Regions from separate parts of the Pseudomonas sp. EL_65y_Pfl2_R95 genome, predicted to be linked through region 2. Evidence: predicted binding sites of a transcription regulator. Region 2 holds the regulator's gene; each other region holds the start of a gene.
The links. Region 2 encodes sigma-54, which starts transcription at its own class of promoters, with help from an activator protein. Its sites were predicted from a motif close to ANTGGCATNNANNTTGCTNT; they were not measured.

Region 1: flgB (flagellar basal body rod protein FlgB) is a predicted target of sigma-54. The motif match lies at 4,362-4,381, and genes of this name have one in related genera.
Region 3: AACY09_RS20550 (CmpA/NrtA family ABC transporter substrate-binding protein) is a predicted target of sigma-54. The motif match lies at 3,332-3,351, and genes of this name have one in related genera.

The regions. Positions count from the first base shown of each region.
Region 1 is NZ_CAXAOV010000001.1:538,671-545,047, forward strand. It holds gene flgG (flagellar basal-body rod protein FlgG) at 1-426, opposite strand, end outside; gene AACY09_RS02565 (flagellar basal body rod protein FlgF) at 473-1,213, opposite strand; gene flgE (flagellar hook protein FlgE) at 1,399-2,706, opposite strand; gene flgD (flagellar hook assembly protein FlgD) at 2,751-3,428, opposite strand; gene flgC (flagellar basal body rod protein FlgC) at 3,450-3,893, opposite strand; gene flgB (flagellar basal body rod protein FlgB) at 3,908-4,315, opposite strand; gene AACY09_RS02590 (hypothetical protein) at 4,544-4,693, shown strand; gene cheR (protein-glutamate O-methyltransferase CheR) at 4,818-5,651, opposite strand; gene AACY09_RS02600 (chemotaxis protein CheV) at 5,797-6,377, opposite strand, start outside.
Region 2 is NZ_CAXAOV010000001.1:1,149,180-1,155,556, forward strand. It holds gene lptB (LPS export ABC transporter ATP-binding protein) at 1-684, shown strand, start outside; gene AACY09_RS05475 (RNA polymerase factor sigma-54) at 821-2,341, shown strand; gene hpf (ribosome hibernation-promoting factor, HPF/YfiA family) at 2,519-2,827, shown strand; gene ptsN (PTS IIA-like nitrogen regulatory protein PtsN) at 2,843-3,307, shown strand; gene rapZ (RNase adapter RapZ) at 3,457-4,314, shown strand; gene AACY09_RS05495 (HPr family phosphocarrier protein) at 4,327-4,599, shown strand; gene AACY09_RS05500 (CoA-acylating methylmalonate-semialdehyde dehydrogenase) at 4,703-6,199, opposite strand; gene AACY09_RS05505 (cupin domain-containing protein) at 6,298-6,377, opposite strand, start outside.
Region 3 is NZ_CAXAOV010000007.1:143,289-149,665, reverse strand. It holds gene AACY09_RS20560 (DUF1289 domain-containing protein) at 1-115, opposite strand, end outside; gene acnB (bifunctional aconitate hydratase 2/2-methylisocitrate dehydratase) at 654-3,254, shown strand; gene AACY09_RS20550 (CmpA/NrtA family ABC transporter substrate-binding protein) at 3,481-4,689, shown strand; gene AACY09_RS20545 (ANTAR domain-containing response regulator) at 4,708-5,286, shown strand; gene AACY09_RS20540 (pyridoxal phosphate-dependent decarboxylase family protein) at 5,465-6,377, shown strand, end outside.

The DNA of each region.
Region 1 (6,377 bases), 610 kb from region 2:
CAGGACAATGGCCGGTTCCAACGGAAAGCCATTGGAGGTCACCACCTGACCGTCCGAGTCCAGATGGAAGCTACCGTCACGGGTGTACGACACCGTGCCGTCTGGCATCAACACCTGGAAGAAACCACGACCATTGACGGCTAAATCCAGCGGCTGCTCTGTGGTCTGCAAGCTCCCCGCAGTGAAAATCTTCTGGGTGCCAACAATCCGCACACCCGTACCCAGCTGCAAGCCTGACGGCAGCTCACTGTCTTGGCTCGACTGGCCGCCTGGCTGGCGACGGATCTGATAAAGCAGATCCTCAAACTCAGCGCGATCGCGCTTGAAGCCCGTGGTCGACACGTTGGCCAAGTTGTTGGAAATGGTGGTCAGGTTCATGTCCTGAGCGGACAAACCGGTTTTGCTGACCCACAGTGCCGGAAGCATATTCGTTCTCCTCGGGTGACGTTTTCACGTCGCCGCGTGCTGATAATTAGCTAAGTTGCAAAACCCGCGCCATGGCCGACGAATTGTCTTCGGCAGTACGCATCATCTTTACTTGCAGCTCGAATTGGCGGGACAACGACATGATTGCGGTCATCTCTTCCACCGCGTTGACGTTGCTCGATTCCAGGAAACCTGAAGTCAGCCGCACGCTCGCATCCGCCTGCACAGGCTGGCCACCCTTGAGGCGCATCATGCCGTCGGCGCCCTTTTCCAACTGCTTAGGGTCTGGATTGACCAGCTTCAGGCGGTCGACTTCCGCCAACACATTTGGCGCCTCGCCGAGGGCACGAATACTGATAGTGCCGTCCTGACCAATATCAATGCCCTGCTCTGGCGGTACAGCGACTGGCCCGGCATTGCCCATAACCGGCAAACCATTGCCTGTGCGCAACACGCCCAAAGCGTCAACATTCAGGCTAGCGGTGCGCACATAGGCTTCAGTGCCATCAGGCGCCTGCACGGCAAGCCAGCCATGACCGCCAATGGCAACGTCGAGATCACGTCCGGTTTCCTGCATGGAACCCGGGGTAAAGTCAGTCCCCGGACGCTCACTCATGGCGTAAACGCGCGACGGATAGACATCACCGAACGACGAAATCGCTCGCGCCTGCTCAAAGTCACGGCGAAAGCCGTTGGTTGAAATGTTCGCCAAGTTGTTGGCGTGCGCGCGCTGAGCCAGTGTGTTGTTCTGGGCCCCAGTCATGGCGACGTAAAGCATTTTATCCATGGTAACTCTCCGAGATAGGCGTGCCGCCTTGTGCTCTATACAGGCAATATTGCAAAGCCTGTGCCACTCCCGGAATAAATACTCAAGCCATTGATATATATAATATTTTTATAAACAAAAAGCTCCCGAAGGAGCTTTCTGGTCTCGCCAACGGCGAGGCATTGCCGCCAGCGGCAAAGCCAGCATCAACGCAGGTTGATAATCGTCTGCGTCACCGCACTTTCAGTCTCGATGGTTTTTGCATTCGCCTGGTAGTTGCGCTGGGCAACAATCAAGTTAACCAGCTGATCGGACAACTCGACGTTAGAATCTTCCAGCGCACCCGACTGCAAGGCACCCAAGGTACCGCTGTTTGGCGCACCAATGACCGGCTCACCTGATTCAAACGACTGCACCCATGCAGTTTTACCGACCGGGGTCAGCCCTTGCATGTTGGCGAAGTTAGCCAATACCACTTGGCCCTGAACTTTTGACTGACCATTGGTGTAGCGCGCGAAAATCACGCCGGTGTCATCAATTTCAAGCCCAGCAAGCTCACCGGTGGTGTAGCCATTTTGATCAACACTGTTGACCGCAAACAGGCTCGAATACTGGGTCGTACCGCGGAAGTCAAAATTGACGCCCGTTGCATTCGCTGTCGCGCCATTGCCACTCCAAACCGGTGGCGTGCCCCCATCAGAAGCCGCCGGAACCCAGTTGGTCATATTAATGGTGCCGTTGGCCGCGACAGTAAAATCTGTCGACGTCAGTGCAGCAGTATCAAGTTGACCTGCAGCATTAAAGGTCAGGTTTGCCGAATAAGGCGTAGTCGAAGTCGGCGTCGCCGGGTTGCGCCCATCCACCAGCACATTCATTTGCCAGTTGTTTGCACCCGTTTTAATGAAGTACTGCGTGAACGCGTGGGAGTTACCCTGTGAATCGAAAATATTCACCGACGTCGACGAGTTAAACGAGGTTGGATCATTGGGATCAAACGGGGTGGTCGTCGGCACTTCGTTAGTCGAATTGAGGTTGAACGGCTGAGTGATGGTGCTCGTTGGCTTCGGCGCCTGGCTGGCACTCTCAACCTTAAGGTCCGAGATGACGCCATTTTGCAGATTGCCGTTGCCATCGACCGCATAACCTTGCAGTTTGTAGCCGAAGTTATTGACGATGTTGCCCGCCCGGTCGGTGCCGAAATAACCAGCACGGGTGTAGCTGATATCACCATTATTACTGGTGCGGAAAAACCCGTTGCCGTTAATCGCCAAATCCAACGAGTTCTGCGTGTAGTTGACGTTGCCCTGATTGAACAACTGCGAAACGTCACTGAGCAATACCCCGCTGCCCTGTGCGTTTTTTCCGGAGCCCAGCACAGAGGCGGCATATACATCAGCAAATTCGGCACGCGACTGTTTGAAGCCGGCAGTACCTGCGTTGGCAATGTTATTACCGGTAACGTTGAGATCGCTGGTCGCTGCGCGCAGACCGCTAAGCCCGATATTGAACGCCATGGAATACTCCTTTGCCGGAACAGCCGGCCATTAAATCGTGTTGATTACTGACCGATTACCTGAACCTGGGAAAGCGGCACGCTGCCCAGTCCCGCTAAATTCAGCATGAGTTCGCTGCCGCCCAAAGTGACACTGTCAACGTTGGCTGGAAGCATGGTGTAGAGACCTTTAGTTTCACCGGCATAGGTCGCTTCCGCCTCAAAGGCGTAAGTGCCTGGCGGCATTGTATTGCCGCTAGAGTCCTTGCCATCCCAGATAAAGCTGACGTTGCCTGCTTCCTGCTCACCCAGGTTGACTCGGCTAACCGTAGAGCCTGCGCTGTCTTTAACATTGACGTAGACGTTGCTGCTACTGGTTGGCAAAACCAAGCTGGCTTTAAAGCTTTCGCTGGTATCAACCACTGCGCTGTCGGTCGGCACAATCACCTTGCGCCCAACCAGAGACGATGCCTGCAAGGCCTGCGACGACTGATAGCCCGACAACAAGGTGTCGACGCTGCCGTTCAACTGCTGAATACCTTCAACCTGGCTGAACTGGGCCAACTGAGCGATGAACTCGCCGTTGCCTTGCGGCTCAAGCGGGTTCTGGTTATTCAATTGGGCGACCAACAGATTCAAAAACTCGTCTTTACCGAGTTCTTTGTCTGTACCGGTACTGGACGATTTAATCTGCAGTTGATCAAGGACCGAACTGCCAACGCCACTGGTGCTATCGACGCTCATTTAGCGTTCCTCATTGATGGCTTACTGACCCAGGGTCAGCACCTTCTGCAACATTTGTTTAGCGGTATTCATCATTTCAACGTTGGTCTGGAAAGCCCGGCTGGCAGAGATCATGTCAGCCATTTCTTCAACCACATTGACGTTGGGGTAATACACATAGCCATTCTCATCAGCTGCCGGATGGTTCGGCTCATAACGCGGCATCAACGAGCTCTGATCTTCAACGATGCCCAACACCTGAACACCACTGCCTGCTGCATCCTGCTCGGCAAACAGCGAGCCGCTGCCATCACCTTGGGCCTGCTGAAACATGGTGGCGAAAACCGGGTGACGTGCGCGGTAGGTCTGGTCAATATTCGACGACACCGACTCGGCGTTGGCGATGTTGCTGGAAATGGTATTGAGGCGAGTGCTTTGCGCGCTCATACCGGTCCCGGCGATATTGAATACACTGGCTAGTGACATGGCATCAGTCTCCGTTAGTCGCCGCGCAGGGCGCTGATCAGCCCTTTGAATTTGCTATTGAGTAAGGTGAAGCTCGCTTGGAAATCGATAGCGTTTTGCGCATAGTTCGACTGCTCCAGCTGAGTATCAACAGTGTTCTGATCCAGCGAAGGGCTCATTGGAGTGCGATACTTAAGCTCGGCTTCAGCGGTGGCCATACCTTCAGCACTGATGTGGTGTGAGTTGGTAAGGTTCAAACCAAAGGTGCCGCCCTTGGCCTTGGCACTTTGCTCGGCAAGCACAGAGGCAAAATCCAGATCACGCGCTTTGTAGTTAGGCGTGTCTGCGTTAGCCATGTTATTGGCCAACACTTCAGCACGCTGAGCGCGAAAGCCCAGTGCTTGTTGGTGAATGCCGAGTGCGCTTGCGAAGCTGATACTCATGGTTTGTGCCCTTGCCGATTGCCGAAGCCGTTTCTGTGCAAGAGACAAAGCAAACCCTGTGCCAATTAATTTAATCGTTTATATACAATAACTTACGCATATACAGATTCGATTTTCAGGCTAAAGCGGCAATGCATTTCCGCTTGCGGCAATGCCATTCGCTGTTCTTTTGCCGTTGCCGCCCGGCAAAGCGGCAATATGCGCTGTCCACTCTAGGAGGGGCATAGGATGCGTGAGGTGATTGACGCTCACGGTGGACGACGTTTTTTCATCCACCGTTACGATCTCGAATACTCGGATTGCATGCGCGAGCCTATGGTGGACAAGCTTCGCGTTGTCACACCCTACAAGAGCCACCAATGGCGGCCGTGCAGCTAACGTCCCGTAGGGCGGATGACGCTCTTTTCATCCACCGTTACGATCTCGAATACTCGGATTGCATGCGCGGGCCATGGTGGACAATCTTCGCGTTGGCCACTCACCGAATGTGCCGCCAACAGGCTTATTTAACCTTATAAATGATGCCCGGACTGCACTGCACCATCTGATACAAATCAGGCAGGGCATTGAGCGCCTCGGAGGCGCCTAAAAACAGATAGCCACCCGGCTTCAACGTCGCGTGAATACGGGTCAGAATGTCCTTCTTGACCTCTGCGGAAAAATAAATCAGCACGTTACGGCAGAACACCACATCAAACTTGCCGAGGCTGGCATAACTCTCCAGCAGGTTGAGCGGACGAAACTCAACACGGCTTTTGATCGGCATTTTAACCACCCAGCGACCTGGCGCCTTGGGCTCAAAGTAGCGCTGCAAACGCTCCTGCGAGAGGCCACGACCAATTGCCAGGCTGTCGTACTCACCCGACTTGCAGTTGACCAGCATGGTCGGTGACAAGTCGGTGGCTACGATCTGCACGCCCCCACGCAACTGGCCTAGGTTGCTCTTCTCGAACTCATCGATGGTCATCGACAGCGAATAAGGTTCTTGCCCCGACGAGCACGCGGCCGACCAGATACGCAAGCGCTGACCGGCATTAGCCTTGAGCAATTCAGGCAGCACGCGCTTTTTCATCACTTCAAAAGGATAGGTATCACGAAACCACAGGGTTTCGTTGGTGGTCATGGCATCAACCACTTGCTCACGCAAACCGCTACGCGGCATGGCCTGCATACGCTGAACCAACTCGCCGAGGCTCTTGATACTGTTCTGTTCCATCAGCTTATTAAGCCGACTGGAGACCAGATACTGCTTGTTAGTACCGAGCAAGATTCCACAGGCTTTTTCGAGGAAGCTCCGGAACTGTTCGAAATCCAAATTTCCTGACGTCACTCGCATTGCCCCGTAAAATAATAGTGATGATCTATGCGGCACCAGCCCCATAAACCCGGCCCATAAACAAGCTCAGGCGGGCTTGTGATGTCCTGTCACAACGTAAAGACACAGTGACGACCTTGCCGCTTGTCGCATTGGCTGGCGATGCTTACTCACCGCGATCAACCTGATTGATCCGCTCAACTACCCTTGAGGCTAAATCATCTGGCCGGAACTTGGCGAGAAAATCATCCGCCCCAACCTTCTTGACCATTGCCTGATTGAACACACCCGAGAGTGACGTATGCAGCAACAGGTGCAGGCCCTGCATGCGCGCATCACTGCGAATAGCGGTGGTCAGGGTATAGCCATCCATTTCTGGCATTTCAATGTCAGAAATAATCATCAGCAATTCATCGGCTGGACGTCGCCCTTCATCCGCCATCTTACGCAGATACTCCAACGCCTCACGCCCATCATTAAGCGCCGTCACCTCAACCCCAATGGTCTGTAGGCAACGCGACACCTGCTTACGGGCCACCGAGGAGTCATCCACAATCAACACATGCTGTTTAACCGCTTTACCCTGGGTGGCCGCATCTACCACACCCTCGGAAATCGCTTCAGAGGTCGGTGAAACTTCAGCCAGAACCTTTTCTACGTCGATAATTTCAACCATCTGCTGATCAAGATGGGTTACCGCCGTCAGGTAATGATCGCGCCCCGTACCTTTCGGTGGCGGCAGGATTT
Region 2 (6,377 bases):
AGCCGCCAGGTTGTCCGTGACGTTAGCCTGAGCATAGACAGCGGCCAAATCGTCGGCCTGCTCGGCCCTAACGGCGCAGGTAAAACCACCTGCTTCTACATGATTGTGGGCTTAGTCCAGGCTGACCAGGGTCGCATCCTGATTGACGACCTCGATGTCAGCCATCAGCCGATGCACGGCCGCGCGCGCGCGGGCATTGGCTACCTGCCTCAAGAGGCTTCGATTTTCCGTAAGCTCAGTGTTGCCGATAACATCATGGCCATTCTTGAGACCCGCAAAGAACTCGATCGGGCTGGCCGTGAGGCTGAATTGGAGAACCTGCTTGAGGAATTCCATATTCACCACATTCGTGACAACCTGGGAATGAGCTTGTCCGGTGGCGAGCGGCGCCGTGTTGAAATTGCCCGCGCCCTGGCCACTGCACCGAAATTTATTTTGCTCGACGAGCCTTTTGCGGGTGTTGATCCGATTTCGGTTGGCGACATCAAGCAAATCATCCATCACTTGAAAGCCAAGGGTATTGGCGTGTTGATCACCGACCACAATGTGCGCGAAACGCTGGATATTTGCGAAACCGCTTATATCGTCAGCGATGGCCAACTCATTGCAGAAGGTGATTCAGAGGCAATTCTGGCCAACCAGACGGTAAAAGAAGTCTACTTGGGTCATGAATTCCGCCTTTAACCTGGATTTTTTCACCCGATAAGCGGCAACAGCTAGGCAAAGCACTGCAATTCAGGCATATAATTTGCTTCCTTGAGGCGCCTCCTTCGGCGCCCTGTAGTGGATTGCGCAGAGACGCCGGTAAATAAGGTCTGCAATGAAACCATCGCTAGTCCTGAAGATGGGCCAGCAGCTGACGATGACTCCTCAGCTGCAACAAGCCATTCGCTTACTCCAACTGTCGACCTTGGATCTTCAACAAGAAATCCAGGAGGCGCTGGAGTCAAACCCAATGCTCGAACGCCAGGAAGATGGCGAAGACTTCGATAATTCGGATCCTATGGCCGACGGCGCAGAAACCGCAACTGTCGAGCAGCCCAAGCAACAAGACACCTACGAAGAAAGCAGCAACCACCAAGATGCGCCACAAACCGTGGACAATCTGGAAGAAGGTGAGTGGAACGAACGCATTCCCAATGAGCTGCCCATTGATACCGCGTGGGAGGATGTCTACCAGACCAGCGCCAGCAGCTTGCCAAGCAGCAACAGTGACGATGACGAGTGGGACTTCACCACGCGCACCTCAACCGGTGAAAGCCTGCAGAGCCACATGCTCTGGCAGCTCAATCTGTCGCCAATGTCCGACAAGGACCGTTTGATTGCAGTCACCCTGATCGACTGCATCAACCCACAAGGCTACCTCGAAGAAACCCTGGAAGAGATTCTGGAAGCCTTTGATCCTGAACTGGACATCGAGCTCGACGAGATTGAAGCCGTCCTGCACCGCATTCAGCAGTTCGAGCCTTCGGGCATCGCCGCACGAGACCTGCGCGAATGCCTGACCCTGCAACTGCGCCAGCTACCCGCCAAGACCCCTTGGCTAGTTGAAGCACAGCGCCTCGCCAATGATTATCTGGACTTGCTTGGCAATCGTGACTACAGCCAACTGATGCGCCGCATGAAGCTCAAGGAAGACGACCTGCGCCAGGTCATCGAGCTGATCCAAAGCCTTAACCCGCGTCCGGGTTCGCAGATTGAGTCCAGCGAGCCGGAGTATGTGGTGCCCGACGTGATTGTGCGCAAACACAATGAGCGCTGGCTGGTAGAGCTTAACCAGGAAGCCATGCCCCGCCTGCGGGTCAACGCTCAATATGCAGGCTTTGTCCGCCGTGCGGACTCCAGCGCTGACAACACCTTTATGCGCAATCAGTTGCAAGAAGCTCGCTGGTTTATCAAAAGCCTGCAAAGCCGCAACGAGACCCTGATGAAAGTCGCTACTCAGATCGTTGAGCATCAGCGCGGGTTCCTCGACTACGGTGACGAAGCGATGAAGCCTCTGGTACTGCACGACATTGCCGAAGCAGTCGGCATGCACGAGTCCACCATCTCGCGGGTTACCACGCAGAAATTCATGCACACCCCGCGTGGCATTTACGAGTTGAAATACTTCTTCTCCAGCCACGTAAGCACCTCCGAAGGCGGAGAATGCTCGTCTACAGCGATCCGCGCGATTATCAAGAAACTGGTTGCAGCGGAAAATGCAAAAAAGCCGTTGAGTGACAGCAAGATCGCTGGTTTACTGGAGGCACAAGGCATTCAAGTAGCTCGCCGCACAGTTGCTAAATACCGTGAGTCCCTCGGTATCGCGCCTTCAAGTGAACGCAAGCGATTGATGTAGCAGTTGATGAACAGGAAAATCGTCTCAACCAATACCGAACTGCCCCGCGCTTGGATAAAGTAGCCATACTGCTATTACCCAGCGTGGGAAATGTTTACTGAGGATTTTTCGCGCCACAGTGTTCCGGCGGCAGGCAAACAGCCTGTCTCTTACACACGGCAACAAGGAGAATGCGGTATGCAAGTCAACATCAGTGGACATCAGCTAGATGTGACCGACGCCCTGCGTGACTACATCGACGAAAAATTCAGTCGACTAGAACGCCACTTCGACAAGATTACGAATGTGCAAGTTATTATGGAGGTCGAGAAGCTCAAACAGAAAATCGAAGCCACCTTACACATTGCAGGCGGCGAAATTGTCGCTAATGCCGAACACGATGATATGTACGCAGCAATCGATTTACTGACCGACAAACTCGACAGACAACTTATCAAGCACAAGGAAAAGCAGCTCGACCGTCAACAGGGTGCAATGGCCCGTTGATATCGCCCAACTCCTATGATCCGACTTGAAAATATCCTGACCCCCGGCCGTTCCTTGGTGAACGTGCCGGGCGGCAGCAAAAAACGTGTTCTCGAACAGATTGCCAACCTGGTTGCGCGCGAATTGCCCGACCTCGATGGACAAGACATTTTCGAAAGCCTGATTGCCCGCGAGAAACTCGGGTCCACCGGTTTTGGCAATGGTATTGCCATTCCGCACTGCCGTCTGCCTGCTTGCAACGCGCCGATCAGTGCGTTACTCAGGCTCGACTCCGCTGTAGATTTCGATGCAATCGATGGCGCACCGGTAGATTTGCTGTTCGTCCTGCTGGTTCCTGAAGCGGCCACGGATGAGCACTTGGAGCTACTTCGTCAAATCGCCAGCATGCTTGACCGCAGCGATGTCCGCGAACGACTGCGCCAGGCACAGAGCAATGACGAGCTGTACCAGGTTGTTGTCGACATCCAGAACAACAGCTAAGGATTCTCTGCAAAAGGTGGCGAGTGCCGGGGCCATAGGCTTGCCCTGAGGCGTCAAAGTGAGCCAAGGCGACGGTTCAGTCGCGATGGAATGCAACAGGCGTTGGCACAGTCCTTTTTCAGAGGTTGTCTAATCGACAGAGAACCTACATGCGCTTGATAATAGTCAGCGGGCGTTCTGGATCAGGCAAAAGTACCGCCCTTGATGTACTTGAGGACAACGGCTTTTACTGCATCGATAACCTGCCTGCCAGCTTGCTGCCGCAACTCGCTGAGCGAGCGTTCCAGCAGAAAGATTCAGCTCGCCCCAATGTGGCGGTGTCAATTGACGCACGTAACCTGCCCAGCGATTTGAATATGTTTCCAGAGTTGCTTGAACAAGTGCGCGCGCGCAATGTTCAGTGCGACCTGCTTTATCTGGATGCAAACGAAGAAACCCTGCTCAAACGCTTCTCCGAGACCCGTCGCCGCCACCCGCTGACCAACGACAACCGTTCGTTAGCCGAAGCCATTACCGATGAAACGCTGCTGCTGGAGCCCATCATTGATCTGGCCGATTTAAAGATCGACACCACCCACCTGAATCTCTATCAGCTGCGCGACACCCTCGCCCTGCGCTTGTTGAACAAGCCAGATCCGGGCACCGCATTTCTGGTTGAATCCTTCGGCTTCAAGCGGGGCATGCCGGTCGATGCCGACGTGGTATTTGATGTACGCTGCTTGCCGAACCCCTATTGGCGGCCCGAGTTGCGCGATTTCTCGGGACTGGAACAACCGGTGTCGGACTATTTAGACAGCCAGCCGGATGTTCAAGAGATGTATCAAGACATCCATGCCTATCTGAGCAAGTGGTTGCCACGTTTCGCGGCCAGTAATCGCGCCTACGTTACCGTCGCAATTGGCTGCACAGGGGGGCATCATCGCTCGGTTTATATCGCCAACCGTTTGGGCAAAGCACTCAAAGCTCAGCTCAAAAACGTCCAGACCCGCCACCGCGACCTCAGTTAAGGAACCGCCGCGATGCCCGCCTGTGAAGTGACCATTATCAACAAGCTCGGCTTGCATGCACGGGCTGCAGCAAAATTCGTCGGTGTTGCCACGCTGTATCCATGCAGTATCAGAGTAGGCCGCACCCCGGAGAATCTGGTCGACGGCAAAAGCATCATGTCAGTGATGATGCTCGCCGCCGGCAAAGGCACCTCAATTCACCTGCTAACCGATGGCGAGCGGGACGAAGAAGCCCTTGAGGCGATCATGGCGTTGATCAACAACTTCTTTGACGAAGGCGAATAGATCGCTGCTCCCAGATGGAGCCGCCAGGCAAAATATCCAGACAAAAAAGACCCGTCATATGACGGGTCTTTTTTTAACAGCCAGAGCGCCTGCTTAGGCCCAGTTAACCGTTGCTTGGAAACGCAAAGGATGCTGCTTCATGGCTAGCGCGTTGCGGCCAGCGCTGAGTGATAGCCTTACGACGGGTGTAGAAACGTACACCGTCCGGACCGTAGGCGTGCAGGTCGCCAAACAGCGAGCGCTTCCAGCCGCCGAAGCTGTGGTAGGCAACCGGTACTGGCAGCGGCACATTGACCCCAACCATACCGACTTCAATTTCGTCACAGAACAAGCGTGCCGACTCGCCGTCACGGGTGAAAACGCAGGTACCGTTGCCGTACTCGTGATCGTTGATCAGCTGCATCGCTTCTTCGAGGCTGTTGACGCGAACAACGCACAGCACCGGGCCGAAGATTTCTTCCTGATAGATGCTCATTTCAGGGGTCACACGGTCGAACAAGCACCCACCGAGGAAGAAGCCGTTCTCATTGCCCGCCACGCTAAAACCACGGCCATCGACAACCAGCTCGGCGCCAGCAGCAACGCCTGCATCGACATAGCCCTTGACCTTGTCGCGATGAACACCCGTTACCAGCGGGCCCATGTCCAGCCCCGTCGAGGTACCCGCACCAATTTTCAATGCTTTGATCTGTGGCACCAGCTTTTTGATCATTGCATCAGCAATCTGGTCGCCCACACAAACCGCAACCGAAATCGCCATGCAACGTTCGCCGCATGAACCGTAAGCCGCGCCCATCAATGCACTAACAGCGTTATCGAGGTCAGCATCAGGCATCAGCACGGCGTGGTTTTTCGCGCCGCCCAGCGCCTGAACGCGCTTGCCACGCTTGGTGCCTTCGGAATAGATGTATTCAGCGATCGGCGTCGAACCGACAAAGCTCAGGGCTTTAACTTCTGGCGCTTCGATCAGCGCATCAACCGCCTCTTTATCGCCGTGAACAACGTTCATCACACCTTTTGGCAGGCCGGCTTCCTGCAGCAGTTGCGCGATATACAACGTCGAGCTTGGATCACGCTCGGAGGGCTTGAGGATAAAGCAGTTGCCGCAAACGATAGCCAATGGATACATCCACAATGGCACCATCGCTGGGAAGTTGAATGGGGTGATGCCGGCTACAACGCCGACTGGCTGGAAGTCGCTCCAGGCATCGATATTAGGGCCGACGTTACGGTTGTATTCGCCCTTGAGAATTTCCGGCGCGCCACAGGCGTACTCGACGTTCTCGATACCGCGCTTCAGTTCACCGGCAGCGTCTTCAATGGTTTTGCCGTGCTCTTCACTGATCAGCTTCGAGATAGCGGCTTCATGCTGCTCAAGTAATTGCTTGAAGCGGAACATGATTTGCGCACGCTTTGCTGGCGGGGTATTACGCCAAGCGGGGAAAGCGGCTTTGGCCGAGTCGATGGCTTGCTGGATAGTTGCACGATCAGCCAGTGCAACCTGATGAATAACTTCACCCGTAGACGGATTGAACACGTCTGCGGTACGGCCGGTACCGGCAACTGGCTGACCATCGATTAGGTGATTAACTTGGCTCATGGAACTCTCCGTTAGCAAATACTGTAAGACGGTTGAGTGCGCTTCAACGCGTCAGGGAATCCAGACAAGATGGTCGCCGCTGGCAACCACCCAAAGATTTATTGGGCAACTTTGATTTCGGTCTCGACAAACACCACTTCGTGCGCGCTGGCGTTGACCACATTGTGCTCAACACCGG
Region 3 (6,377 bases), on a different contig from region 2:
AGCCATTCCACGCAATCACCTCATGGTGAAAACGCTTGCAGCCGCGGCATACAAGGTCACCATAGACCGTAGAACACAGGCCAACACAGGGCGTTTTAATCGGCTGACTGGACATAGCAAGAACAAGATTCACATGACTAACAGGCGGGCATATTAGCCCTTTGTCTAAGCCAGTTCATCCGCTACACCGATGTTTTGCTGAAAAAGGTGTTTAAGGCAAACCATGGCAAAACAGCCATTTTCAGTACCTGCAAACCACTTCATGACCCATGTAGAGGCTTTTTCAGCCCTGTTTGCCTATTTTTTGTGCAAACACGCGTAATCATGCCTTTGACTTAACTTTAGCCGCGCTTTCCAGTAGAATCGTCGGGCCTTTTATAGGCGCCAAAGTCCGTTGGAAGCTGTTTTCAAAGCGTCACGAGCACAGTTAATCCTGCAGGTACGATGTTGGCACTACTACTTGGTTACCCCAATTAGTAGTGCCAGCCCTCATCGCTCTCGTCCTGCCGGCGTAAAACTTTGAAAGCAGCTTCTGGAAGAAATCCCTGAAATCTCGGCTGACTGGCCCATAAAGCCTTTGCAGCGCTTGGTTCGGTGCTTTCTGGATATGCGTCCCGGACAGAAATTTGGGACCACTGATGAGGGTAATAACTGTGCTTGAAGCCTATCGCAAACACGTAGCAGAGCGTGCCGCTCAGGGTATCGTGCCCCAGCCGCTGAACGCCGAACAAACTGCAGGTCTGGTTGAACTGCTGAAAAACCCGCCTGCTGGCGAAGAAGAATTCCTCGTCGACCTACTCACCAATCGCGTACCACCCGGTGTGGACGAAGCTGCCTATGTTAAGGCTGGCTTCCTCTCTGCTGTCGCCAAGGGTGAAGCCACTTCCCCATTGATCGACAAAAAGCGCGCGGTTGAACTGCTGGGCACCATGCAAGGCGGTTATAACATCGCCACTATGGTTGAACTGCTTGAAGACGCCACCCTGGGTACCGTTGCTGCTGAGCAACTGAAGCACACCCTGCTGATGTTCGATGCCTTCCACGACGTTGCAGAAAAAGCCAAAGCGGGCAATGCCAACGCCAAAGCTGTATTGCAGTCCTGGGCTGACGGTGAATGGTTCACCAAGCGTGCGCCGATCGCAGAAAAATACAGCCTGAGCGTATTCAAGGTCACTGGCGAAACCAACACCGACGACCTGTCACCTGCTCCAGATGCTTGGTCGCGCCCAGATATCCCGCTGCACGCTTTGGCCATGTTGAAAATGGCTCGCGACGGCATTGTGCCTGAGCAACAAGGTGTGACTGGCCCGCTGAAGCAGATCGAAGAGATTCGCGCTGCTGGCTTCCCAGTTGCCTATGTTGGTGACGTGGTAGGTACCGGTTCTTCGCGTAAATCAGCCACCAACTCGGTACTCTGGTTCTTCGGCGACGACATCCCCTACGTGCCGAACAAGCGCGCTGGCGGTTTCTGCTTCGGTAACAAAATTGCCCCAATCTTCTACAACACCATGGAAGATGCCGGCGCTCTGCCTATCGAATTCGACGTCACCGACATTGCCATGGGCGACGTCATCGACGTTTACCCATACGCCGGTAAAGTGTGCAAGCACGGCACTGACGAAGTCATCACCACCTTCGGCCTGAAGACCCCTGTTCTGCTCGACGAAGTGCGTGCTGGCGGTCGTATTCCGTTGATCGTAGGCCGCGGCCTGACAGACAAAGCCCGCGCTGAACTGGGCCTTGGCCCAGCTGACCTGTTCAAAAAACCTGAGCAGCCAGCCGATAGCGACAAAGGCTTCACCCTGGCGCAGAAGATGGTCGGTAAAGCCTGCGGCGTAGAAGGTGTGCGTCCTGGCACTTACTGCGAACCGAAGATGACCACCGTAGGTTCTCAAGACACCACAGGTCCTATGACCCGTGATGAACTGAAAGACCTGGCGTGCCTGGGCTTCTCTGCTGACCTGGTATTGCAATCGTTCTGCCACACTGCGGCCTATCCAAAGCCGATTGATGTGACCACTCACCACACCCTGCCTGACTTCATCCGCACCCGCGGTGGCGTTTCGCTGCGTCCTGGTGACGGCATCATCCACAGCTGGCTGAACCGCATGCTGCTGCCAGACACCGTCGGTACTGGTGGTGACTCGCACACCCGCTTCCCGATGGGTATCTCGTTCCCAGCCGGTTCGGGCCTGGTTGCGTTCGCTGCCGCCACTGGCGTTATGCCGCTGGACATGCCGGAATCCATCTTGGTTCGCTTCAAGGGCAAAATGCAGCCTGGCATCACCTTGCGTGACCTGGTTCATGCCATCCCTTACTACGCCATCCAGAAAGGCCTGCTGACGGTTGAGAAGAAAGGCAAGATCAACGCTTTCTCCGGCCGCATCCTTGAGATCGAAGGTCTTGATGAGCTGACCGTTGAACAAGCGTTCGAACTGTCTGACGCCTCTGCCGAGCGCTCTGCTGCTGGTTGCACGATCAAGATGCCGGAAAAGGCAATTGCCGAATACCTGCAGTCGAACATCACCCTGCTGCGCTGGATGATCAGTGAAGGCTATGGCGATGCGCGCACCATGGAACGTCGTGCTCAAGCAATGGAAGCCTGGTTAGCCAACCAGGAACTGATGAGTGCCGATGCTGACGCGGAATACGCTGAAATCATCGAAATCGACCTGTCAGAACTGAAAGAACCGGTGCTGTGCGCACCCAACGACCCAGACGATGCACGTCTGCTGTCGAGCGTTCAGGGCGAGAAGATCGACGAAGTGTTTATCGGCTCGTGCATGACCAACATTGGTCACTTCCGCGCTGCCGGCAAGCTGCTCGAACAAGTCAAAGGTTCGCTGCCAACTCGTCTGTGGCTTTCGCCGCCGACCAAGATGGACGCTCACCAACTGACTGAAGAGGGCTACTACGGCATCTTCGGCAAGGCTGGCGCGCGCATGGAAATGCCGGGCTGCTCGCTGTGCATGGGTAACCAGGCGCGCGTGGAAGCGAACTCGACCGTGGTTTCGACCTCGACGCGTAACTTCCCCAACCGTTTGGGCGATGGCGCTAACGTGTACCTGGCCTCTGCCGAACTGGCTGCGGTCGCTGCAATCACCGGCAAACTGCCGACGGTTGAAGAGTACATGGGCTATGCGAAAAACATCGACAGCATGGCTGCCGACGTTTATCGCTACCTGAGCTTCGACCAGATTGCCGAGTTCCGTGAAGCCGCAGCGAACGCCAATATCCCGGTCGTTCAAGCTTAAGCGTCACTAGCAATAAAAGAAGCCTCGCCCTCTGCGGGGCTTCTTTTTGCGCGCAATTTAGCCGCGAACACCAGATCACTGGCACATGGATTGCTAAAGACTTAACAAGTAAAAGCACAACAAGCAGCCCAGCGAAGGAGCTTGCTTATCGACAATGGCGTCGTTTCGGTACTGCCCCTGCGCAGCCACTGGATCGGCGTTTTTTTTGTAGTAAAGGGAATGTTCAATGGCTGATCAAACAACTGGCCGCAGCGATGTACTGGATTGGGTTAACGGCTCTGACGCACCGGAAAAGAGCACGCTTAATCTAGGTATTATGGCCCTGACGGACGCAGCGTCATTGATTGTGGCGGCCACTCAGGGCTTTGCCCAGCCTTATGGCCTGACCCTCAACCTGCAACGTCAGTCATCGTGGGCAACCCTGCGCGACAAATTACTCAACCGCGAACTGGATGCCGCGCACTCGCTGTACGGCCAGGTTTACGGCACCCATCTTGGCATCGGCGGCACTGCGACTGAGATGGCAATCCTCATGGGGCTTAATCACAACGGTCAGGCGATCAACCTATCCGAACAGCTTAAACGCAGCGGCGTGACCAATGGTGAAGCACTGAAAACCCAGGCGCATCAAAGCAGTGCAAAACTCACCTTCGCCCAAACCTTTCCCACTGGCACCCATGCCATGTGGCTGTCTTACTGGCTCGCAAGCCAGGGCATCCACCCCATTAACGACGTCAATACGGTAGTGGTGCCACCGGCGCAGATGGTTGCGCACCTCAATGCGCAGCGCATCGACGGTTTCTGTGCTGGCGGCCCATGGGGTGCCTTGGCGGTCGATCAGGGCCAAGGCTTTACGGTTGCGACAACTCAAATGATTTGGCCGGACCATCCAGAAAAAGTACTGGGTGTGACCCGGGAGTTCGTAGAACTCTACCCTAATACCGCACGCGCACTGACCATGGCAGTGCTCGAAGCCAGCCGCTTTATTGACGAAAATCCGGAAAACAAGCGCAGCACAGCCAAACTGATTAGCAGCCCTGACTACGTTGATGCACCGCTGTCATCTGTTGAGCCGCGCTTTCTTGGCCATTATCAAGACGGGCTTGGCAATGCTTGGACCGATCCCCATCCGCTGCGTTTTCATGCCGATGGCTTGGTAAACATGCCCTACTTATCCGATGGCATGTGGTTTATGACCCAATTCCGCCGCTGGGGCCTGCTACGCGAAGACCCTGATTATTTGGCGGTGGCGCAGCGTATCCAGCAACTCGATATTTACCGTCAGGCGGCTGATGCGCTGAATATTGCCGTGCCCTCCGCCATGCGCAGCAGCACCCTGCTCGATGGAAAATGCTGGGATGGCAGCAACCCAGCAGACTATGCACGAAGTTTTGCGCTTCACGCATTGAGCGATAGCTCTATGACCGCTCAATAACCAGCAGGAGGCTGAAACATGCTGCGCATACTGCTTATTAACGACACACCGAAAAAAGTCGGCCGTCTCAAGGCTGCGCTAACCGAAGCCGGCTTCGAGGTTATTGATGAATCCGGCTTGACTATCGACCTGCCCGCCCGCGTCGAGGCCGTACGCCCTGACGTGATTCTGATTGACAGTGAGTCGCCCGGCCGTGATGTCATGGAGCAGGTTGTATTGGTCAGTCGTGACCAGCCGCGCCCAATCGTTATGTTCACTGACGAGCACAACCCGAGCGTAATGCGCCAGGCGATTCAATCGGGGGTTAGCGCCTACATAGTCGAAGGCATCCACGCCCAGCGCCTGCAGCCTATCCTCGATGTGGCAATGGCGCGCTTTGAAAGCGATCAAGCGCTGCGGGCACAGCTACAGGCTCGCGATGCGCAGTTGGCTGAACGCAAGCGCATTGAACTGGCAAAAGGATTGCTGATGAAAATGAAGAGCTGCGATGAGGAAGCCGCCTACACTTTGATGCGTCGCCAAGCCATGAGCCGTCAGCAGAAGTTGGCGCAGGTCGCCGAGCAGATTATTGCCATGCACGATCTGCTGGGTAACTAGCGCCGCACACCCGGTCTCAAGATAAGGGCAACTGTACCGGTCATACCTTCACTGTTGTGCTCACAGGACGACTCACCCGCAAACTGTAGCCCTGTCTCCACGGCCGGTTGTATCTGCGTTAGCCAGCACAGGCTGATTAAGATACAGCCTTGTGCATACTGCCGGCCTGGAGCCCACCATGACCACCCACACCGAAGAACGTCAACTGCTTAGCGAGGCTGACCAGCGTGGTTTGAACTATTTCGACAGTTTGCCGACTCGCCCAGTGTTCCCAAACAGCGCAGCGCTCACAACGCTCAACAGTCTCGACCAACCCTTTGCCGAACAAGGCGAAGCGGCAAGTGAAGTGTTACGGCGTTTGGATGAGATTGCCTCGCCAGCCACTGTCAGCTCCAACAGTTCGCGCTATTTCGGCTTTGTGATCGGCGCAACGCTTCCTGCCGCCGCCGCAGCCGAGCGCTTGGTCCTGGCGTGGGATCAATGTGCGTCTTCCTATGACAACTCGCCGGCAGCGGATGTCATTGAGCGCATTGCCGGCCACTGGGTACTCGATGCCCTCGGGCTGCCGGCAAGCAGCGCTGTGGGTTTTGGCACCAGCGCTACCGCCTGCACACTGGCTTGCATCGCCGCTGCGCGGCGCTCGTTATTGCAGCGCAAAGGCTGGGACTTTGACGGCGATGGGCTGATGGGCGCACCAGAGGTACGCGTTGTGGTGTCGGCCAGCGTGCATATCACAGTCAAAAAGGCCCTGCGTGTGCTTGGCTTCGGCACCAACCGACTCATTATCGCAGCGGTCGATGAGCATGGCAGGATTGACCCGCAACACCTGCCACCACTTGATGACCTGTGCATCCTGTGCCTGCAAGCCGGAGAAGTTAATACCGGAGAGTTTGACCCCTTTGCGACCCTGATCCCAAGCGCCAAAGCAGCGGGCGCTTGGGTACATGTTGATGGCGCTTTTGGCCTCTGGGCGCGTGCGTCATCTTCAGCCCAGCTTGCGCAAGGTGTCGAGCAGGCGGATAGCTGGACCACCGATGGTCACAAATGGCTAAACACGCCGTACGATGGCGCCATGGCCATCTGCCGTGATG